DNA from 3 places in the Pseudoalteromonas sp. 2CM32C genome. Region 2 is predicted to be linked to each of the others. Evidence: predicted binding sites of a transcription regulator. Region 2 holds the regulator's gene; each other region holds the start of a gene.
What was found. The regulator sigma-54, encoded in region 2, starts transcription at its own class of promoters, with help from an activator protein. The targets are predictions, from matches to a motif close to GTTGGCACGNNNNTNGNNT.
Positions count from the first base shown of each region.

Region 1: the regulator sigma-54 is predicted to act here: its motif matches at 1,140-1,158, upstream of MTF67_RS04375 (hemerythrin domain-containing protein).
Region 3: the regulator sigma-54 is predicted to act here: its motif matches at 763-781, upstream of MTF67_RS18060 (DUF1328 family protein).

Region 1 covers NZ_JALNTI010000002.1:103,449-105,705, reverse strand. The annotation lists gene MTF67_RS04380 (tetratricopeptide repeat-containing diguanylate cyclase) at 1-948, shown strand, start outside; gene MTF67_RS04375 (hemerythrin domain-containing protein) at 1,196-1,621, shown strand; gene MTF67_RS04370 (hypothetical protein) at 1,707-2,120, opposite strand.
Region 2 covers NZ_JALNTI010000001.1:581,684-583,940, forward strand. The annotation lists gene lptB (LPS export ABC transporter ATP-binding protein) at 1-307, shown strand, start outside; gene MTF67_RS02725 (RNA polymerase factor sigma-54) at 377-1,876, shown strand; gene hpf (ribosome hibernation promoting factor) at 1,903-2,190, shown strand; gene ptsN (PTS IIA-like nitrogen regulatory protein PtsN) at 2,195-2,257, shown strand, end outside.
Region 3 covers NZ_JALNTI010000016.1:22,635-24,891, forward strand. The annotation lists gene oadA (sodium-extruding oxaloacetate decarboxylase subunit alpha) at 1-51, opposite strand, end outside; gene MTF67_RS18055 (OadG family transporter subunit) at 63-308, opposite strand; gene MTF67_RS18060 (DUF1328 family protein) at 821-994, shown strand; gene MTF67_RS18065 (hypothetical protein) at 1,046-1,237, shown strand; gene MTF67_RS18070 (YcxB family protein) at 1,368-1,835, shown strand; gene csrA (carbon storage regulator CsrA) at 1,887-2,078, opposite strand; gene MTF67_RS18080 (aspartate kinase) at 2,170-2,257, opposite strand, start outside.

The DNA.
Region 1 (2,257 bases), on a different contig from region 2:
CTCGCATCGATGATATTGATGCTAGATATTTATAAAAAACAAGGTTTACTTGAAAAAGCCGATAAAATGAACGATGAAGTATTTTCGATGATCGATGATTTTAGCCGCAGCATTTATAAAGCCGATTACCTTCAAAAGCGATACCAGTTAAAACGAAGCCTCAACAAAACAGACGATGCATTTGACGCAATGGAGCAAATGCTTACATTTATGAAAAAGCATTACGAAGCCACCAGCGAAACAAACATTAAAACACTGCAAATAAAATTTGAAGTAAAAGAAAAAGAAGAAAAAATACTCCAACTAGAATACGACAAAAACATTAACGAATTACTCGCCAAAGAAGAGTATCAACAAAAAATAATTTGGCGGTTAAGCGCAACAATTGCGTTTATTTTAGTTATTATGTCGTTATTACTTATTTATAAACAAGTACTACAACGTAAAAAATATTATAACATTGCGCTGACTGACTACTTAACTAGCAGTTTAAATCGACGCGGTATTATGCAAAAAGCGGCTCAAAAACTTAAGCAAAGCAATGCTACAATTGCCATTGTCGATCTAGATTTGTTTAAGCACATTAACGACACTTACGGCCACGATGTGGGTGACTCCGTTCTTAAAGCTTTTGCTCGTGCAGCACAAAATACACTTGCTGGTGACGACCAATTTGGCCGCTATGGTGGTGAGGAATGGTTATTTGTTTTAAACACCGTTGATAAACAAAGCGTTAAAACAACGTTCGATTCTATTGCCAATACACTGATAGATATTTGTAGCGAAATAGAAGGCTTAAATAATACTGAAACCATTACGTTTAGCGCAGGTGCAGCAATTAGCTCCTCCTCTAACCGCTCACTTGAAAAACTGATCATACATGCTGATGAGCTTCTTTATAAAGCCAAACAAAGTGGCCGCAATCAGGTTAATGTTGAGCAGCCCTAGGGGTATTAAAGCTTAACAAACACACACCCCCAAATATGTTTTTAACAAGCTAATTGTAAATAGCTGCACATGAAGTATTAGCTCGTATTAAAAGTAAGAAATTATTTCACCCTCTCGTCTGTAAAAAATACACAAACAATCCAAAAACATAGCCTAAAACCTATAAAATCATTACTTTCAATAACTTAAAATCTGGCACTGCGTTTGCTTATTAGTTATTAAGCAACGTAATTGATTAGGATGATTTATGAATATTTTTGAAGCACTACGTAATGATCATGACAAACAACGCAAACTAGTTGACGCGCTTATTCAAACCAAGGGCGACACAAAAAAACGTCATAGCTTAATGGATGAGCTAAAAACAGAGCTAGAAGAACATGCAAAATTTGAAGAGCGCTACTTTTATAATCCATTAATTTGTGAAGATCTAACGCAAGAAAAAGCACGCCACAGTGTTGCAGAGCATCATGAAATTGATGAACTAATTGAACAACTTGAAGATACCGAAATGAGCTCATCAGCATGGTTAGTAGAAGCTAAAAAACTACACCATTTAGTGCACCATCACTTAGATGAAGAAGAACATGAAGTATTTCAACTAGCAGGTAAAGCGCTGTCTGAAGGGCAAAAAGAGCGCTTAGGCGACAAATACAACGACGCAATGCATTAATCGTAAAAGTAAGAATTCATACACCTCCCTGTGTACTTTTGGTTATAAGCTAATTGGCTTATAACCATTTTTTTGTCTGGCTGTTTTATTTAACAGTATATTTTACGTCTTGATCCCGTAATAAATAAAGTGCAAAACACGCTGCCCACATTGGCCACGCAGTAAAAAATAATAAGTTATTAAAGCCATCAATGTACTGATTGTAAGATGAAAGCGTTGATAAGCCGTGCATTATGAAAATAATACCGTAAGTTATACGTTTTTTAATACCTGCTAAAAACGCTAAAACAAGTACTAGCTGCACCGCACCAATAATGTAAGCCACCATATCTGTAGAGCCACTGATCCCATAAAAATGCTCAAAAATACGTGCGCTATGTCCAGGGTTAACAAACTTATCGAACGTCCACATAACCATTACAATAAACACACCTACACGCAAAGATAAAAGTGACCACTGCAAACGATTTTGAACATCACTACTTAAAGAATCCGTCATAAAATTTCCTTTAAAAATATATAAATAAACCAAGAACAGAACAAGACCGTATAAGTTATGATTAATTTCAAACTATTTAGATTTAATCCAAGTAGGTATTCAACAACATTTAAAGCTTAAGACTATAATAAGAATAA
Region 2 (2,257 bases):
CGGAGAACGTCGCCGAGTAGAGATTGCTCGTGCTTTAGCTGCAGATCCAAAGTTTATTTTGTTAGACGAACCATTTGCCGGTGTTGACCCTATCTCAGTATTAGATATTAAAAAAATTATTGAACACCTGAAAAACCGTGGGATTGGCGTATTAATAACAGACCACAATGTAAGAGAAACCCTTGATGTTTGCGAAAAAGCCTACATTGTTTCTCATGGGGAACTGATTGCTTCTGGTACCCCTGAACACGTATTAAATGATAAAACTGTACGCGATGTATATTTAGGCGAGCAATTTAGGCTGTAACATTTACGCCTTATTTATAAGCATCTGCTAGTATTAATTATAACAACTTAAAAGGATTGTTAGAGATACATGAGGCAATCACTACAGCTGCGCATGGGCCAGCAACTTACAATGACACCTCAGTTGCAACAAGCTATTCGCTTGCTGCAATTAAGTACATTGGATCTTCAGCAAGAAATACAAGAAGCGCTCGACAGCAACCCATTACTTGAGGTTGAGGAGCAAGACTATGCCGATGATCTTGCGGGCAAAAATGAGCAAAAAGCAGATAACGATGAAGTTACAGTAACCGTATCTGCAGATGAAGCCCCTAGCGAGTATGAACAAGACAGTGGTGAAGCGCTTGCTAAAGATACCGTAAGTGACGACATGGCAATGGACGTTAGCTGGGATGAGTACATGAGTGCAGCCCCTGCATCATCTTCAGGCCCAATGCCTGAAGATGAGTCTATATATCAGGGCGCATCAACTGAAACGCTTCACGAGTACTTAATGTGGCAATTACAATTAACGCCATTTAGCCCTACAGATGAAGCCATTGCTATTGCTATTGTAGAAGCGGTGGATGATTCAGGCATACTGACACTCAGTTGCGAAGAGATTTTAGAGAGCTTTAATCAAGATAACGACGATGACGTTGAGGTTGAACTTGACGAAATAGAAGCGGTATTAAAGCGCATTCAGCTATTTGACCCAGTGGGTATTGCGGCACGTAGCTTACAAGAGTGCTTGTGTATTCAGTTAAATCAATTTGATAAAGGCACGCCTTATATTGATGAAACAAAAATGATTTTAACCGAGCACATTGATTTGTTAGCTGCTCGTGACTACCGTACATTAATGAAAAAAACGAAGCTCAAAGAAGATGAGCTTAAAGAAGTAATGACACTTATTCATACGCTCAATCCTAAGCCTGCAGACACAATAGTACGAGAAGAGTCTGAGTATGTAATACCTGATGTGTCAGTTAAAAAAATTAAAGGTCGCTGGGTTGTAGAGTTAAACCCAGACAGCATGCCAAAAATTCGTGTAAACAGCCAATATGCAGCAATGTCACGTACAGTTAAATCAAGTGGCGACAGTCAATTTATTCGCTCACATTTACAAGAAGCTAAATGGTTTATAAAAAGCTTAGAAAGTAGAAATGATACACTTTTAAAAGTAACTAACTGTATTGTTAAACAACAACAGGGCTTTTTTGAACACGGGCCAGAAGCCATGAAACCGATGGTTTTAAATGATGTTGCCGAAATGGTAGAAATGCACGAATCAACAATTTCGCGCGTAACCACGCAAAAGTATATGCACACACCGCGTGGAATATTTGAGCTTAAATACTTTTTCTCAAGCCACGTAAGTACCGAAAATGGTGGAGAATGTTCATCTACTGCAATACGTGCACTTATTAAAAAATTAATCGCAGCAGAAAACTCAGCAAAACCATTGAGTGATAGCAAAATTGCGGATATATTGGCTGAGCAAGGAATTAAAGTAGCGAGACGTACAATCGCAAAATATCGCGAATCTCTGGCTATTCCACCGTCAAATCAGCGAAAGAGCCTGATTTAAGACGCTAAACAAAGAGGGTAATGCTTATGCAACTAAATTTAACTGGTCGTCATGTAGAACTAACTGATTCATTAAGAGACTATATAAATACCAAATTTGCGAAGCTAGAAAGGCACTCTGATCATATTAATAATGTTCATGTCATTCTTGATATAGAAAAACTAAATCAAAAAGCAGAAGCAACTATTCATGTAAGTGGTGCTGAATTATTCGCATCCACTGAACATCAAGATATGTATGCAGCTATTGATTCATTGATTGACAAGCTTGACCGTCAAGTAATTAAACACAAAGAGAAGCTTGCTCGACACTAATATGATGAAATTAAGTTCACTTATATGCCAGGACTGCAGTAAAGCTGCGGTCCTTTTTAATAGTAAA
Region 3 (2,257 bases), on a different contig from region 2:
TGACTGATGAGCGTCACGTAGAACCAATTCTGTTAATTTTAATTTAGCCATGTGTGAGCCCCTTATTTGTTATTTGATTTGTACTGAGCAATGGCAGCACTAATAGCAGCGATGTGCTCATTTGGCACACCTTGAGATTTAAATGATGGTGATTTAACTGGAGCCGCAACGTCAGCAGGGCTAAAACGCGCCACCAAGTTAGACATAATTGTAACTGCGCCAATTAATATTGAAAGAAAGACAAACACCCCAACCATTCCTGTTAGCATTAAGCTACCAGCAGTTGCAAGTACAGCACCTATATCCATTCTTCTCCCCTTGAAACCCATATCGAAAAATAAAAAATCGATTTAGTTAAATATTTATTCACTAGATAATAACAAAACAAATACCTTTGTCTAGCCATTGTAAATTGGTAAAACCAATTAAAATAAAAATAACATATAACCAAATTTATTAACCACAGTAAAAACCCTTACTCATCAACACCCCATAATACACAGAAAAAATACTCACTATATCTACAAGCTATAGGTAAAGTTTAAACAAAGCCTATTTTTGCGTACTCTACTAAGCCTACTGTGACTCATAAAATGTAGAAAAAATAAAATTTGTTAATTGGTCTTACCAAACATAGCTTTTCGGTGGCGATATATTTTTGTGTGTGAATAAGTTACACAACCCAACGTAAAAGTTACCAATCAAGCAAACTCAAAAACACAAAGAAAAAACATAAACAACTGATATTAAACAAAAATATATCATGGCACGCAACTAGCATTAACTATTGTGTACAAATTTGATAACCAAGGAGAAAACAATGTTACGCTGGACAATCACATTTTTAGTTATTGCTTTAATCGCTGCAGTGTTAGGTTTTGGTGGCATCGCGGGTGCCGCAGCTGGTATAGCAAAAATTATATTCTTTATTTTTATAGTACTTTTAGTTATTTCGTTAGTTTCAGGTGCGCTGCGTGGTAAATCGCCCAGGTAGGCATATACTCAACTAACACTACAATTTTATTTATTTACAAGGAATTACATTATGAACTCTACAACTTTAAAAGCAGCACTAATTGGTCTTTTCGCAAGTTTTTTCATCATGGGTTGCCAAGATAACAACGCAGAAGAAGCCGGTGAACGTATTGATGAAGTAGTAACAGATGTACAAAACTCTGTTGAAGATACGTGTGAAGAAGTAAAAGAAGGCGTAAACGCTGAAGAAACTAACTGTTAATAGTTAATATATTAAAAAAACGGCCACTTGGCCGTTTTTTTGTGCCCAAAATAAATGCACGCATTATAAAGCTGCTCATTTATAAGCGAACTTGCTAAAATATATAAAACGATTTTTAAAGCAAGGCACTATGTCATTTTCAACAACCTACACACTTAATAAACCCTACTTTTATGAATGCTTTGACGAGTCACTTCCTTACAGTAAACGCGCGCAGCCTAAGTATTTTTTACTGGTACTGTTAGTTTCGCTTGGTTTATTTAGCATTTACGGTTTAGCTGATCATTATTTAGGAACATTTTTGATCATGGTTGCTGTACTCGAATGCGTTGCTTTTTATTATCGCAGGCCATGGTGGGTAACCAGACAAATGTTTAGCAGAGCATCAGGTTCAGAGGTTACACTCACTTTTGATGATGAAGGCATTAAATCGGCAAACCATTACAAAAGCTACCAGCTCGCTTGGCAAGACATCACTGACGTAATCGAAACACCACAGGGCTTATTGATAAAAAATAAAAACAACATGCAATATATCTCTAAGCAAATACTCACAGATGAAATGCTCGACTTTATAAACAAAAAAGCCACTCAATGAGTGGCTTTTTGGCTTAGCTAAATAAATTATTTAGTTAAGTATACGTGTTGATTAAGCATTGCCCGGATTAGGGTTAGACTTTTCAGCTTGTATACGCATGTAAATCTCTTCACGATGCACTGAAACGTCTTTTGGTGCATTTACACCAATTCGAACTTGATTTCCTTTAACTCCTAAAACGGTCACTGTTACTTCGTCACCGATCATAAGGGTTTCACCTACTCTACGAGTTAGTATTAGCATTCTCTTGCTCCCATGTTCCAATAAAAATTATAAGATTCCGCTTATCCATATTAATGAAAAATAGACTAAAAAGTAAGTAAAAACTCACTATCTATCTACTTTCCGTTAAAAATACTTTGTGTAATGCACGAACAGCCAGTTCGAGGTACTTTTCATCTATTAAAACTGAAATTTTAATC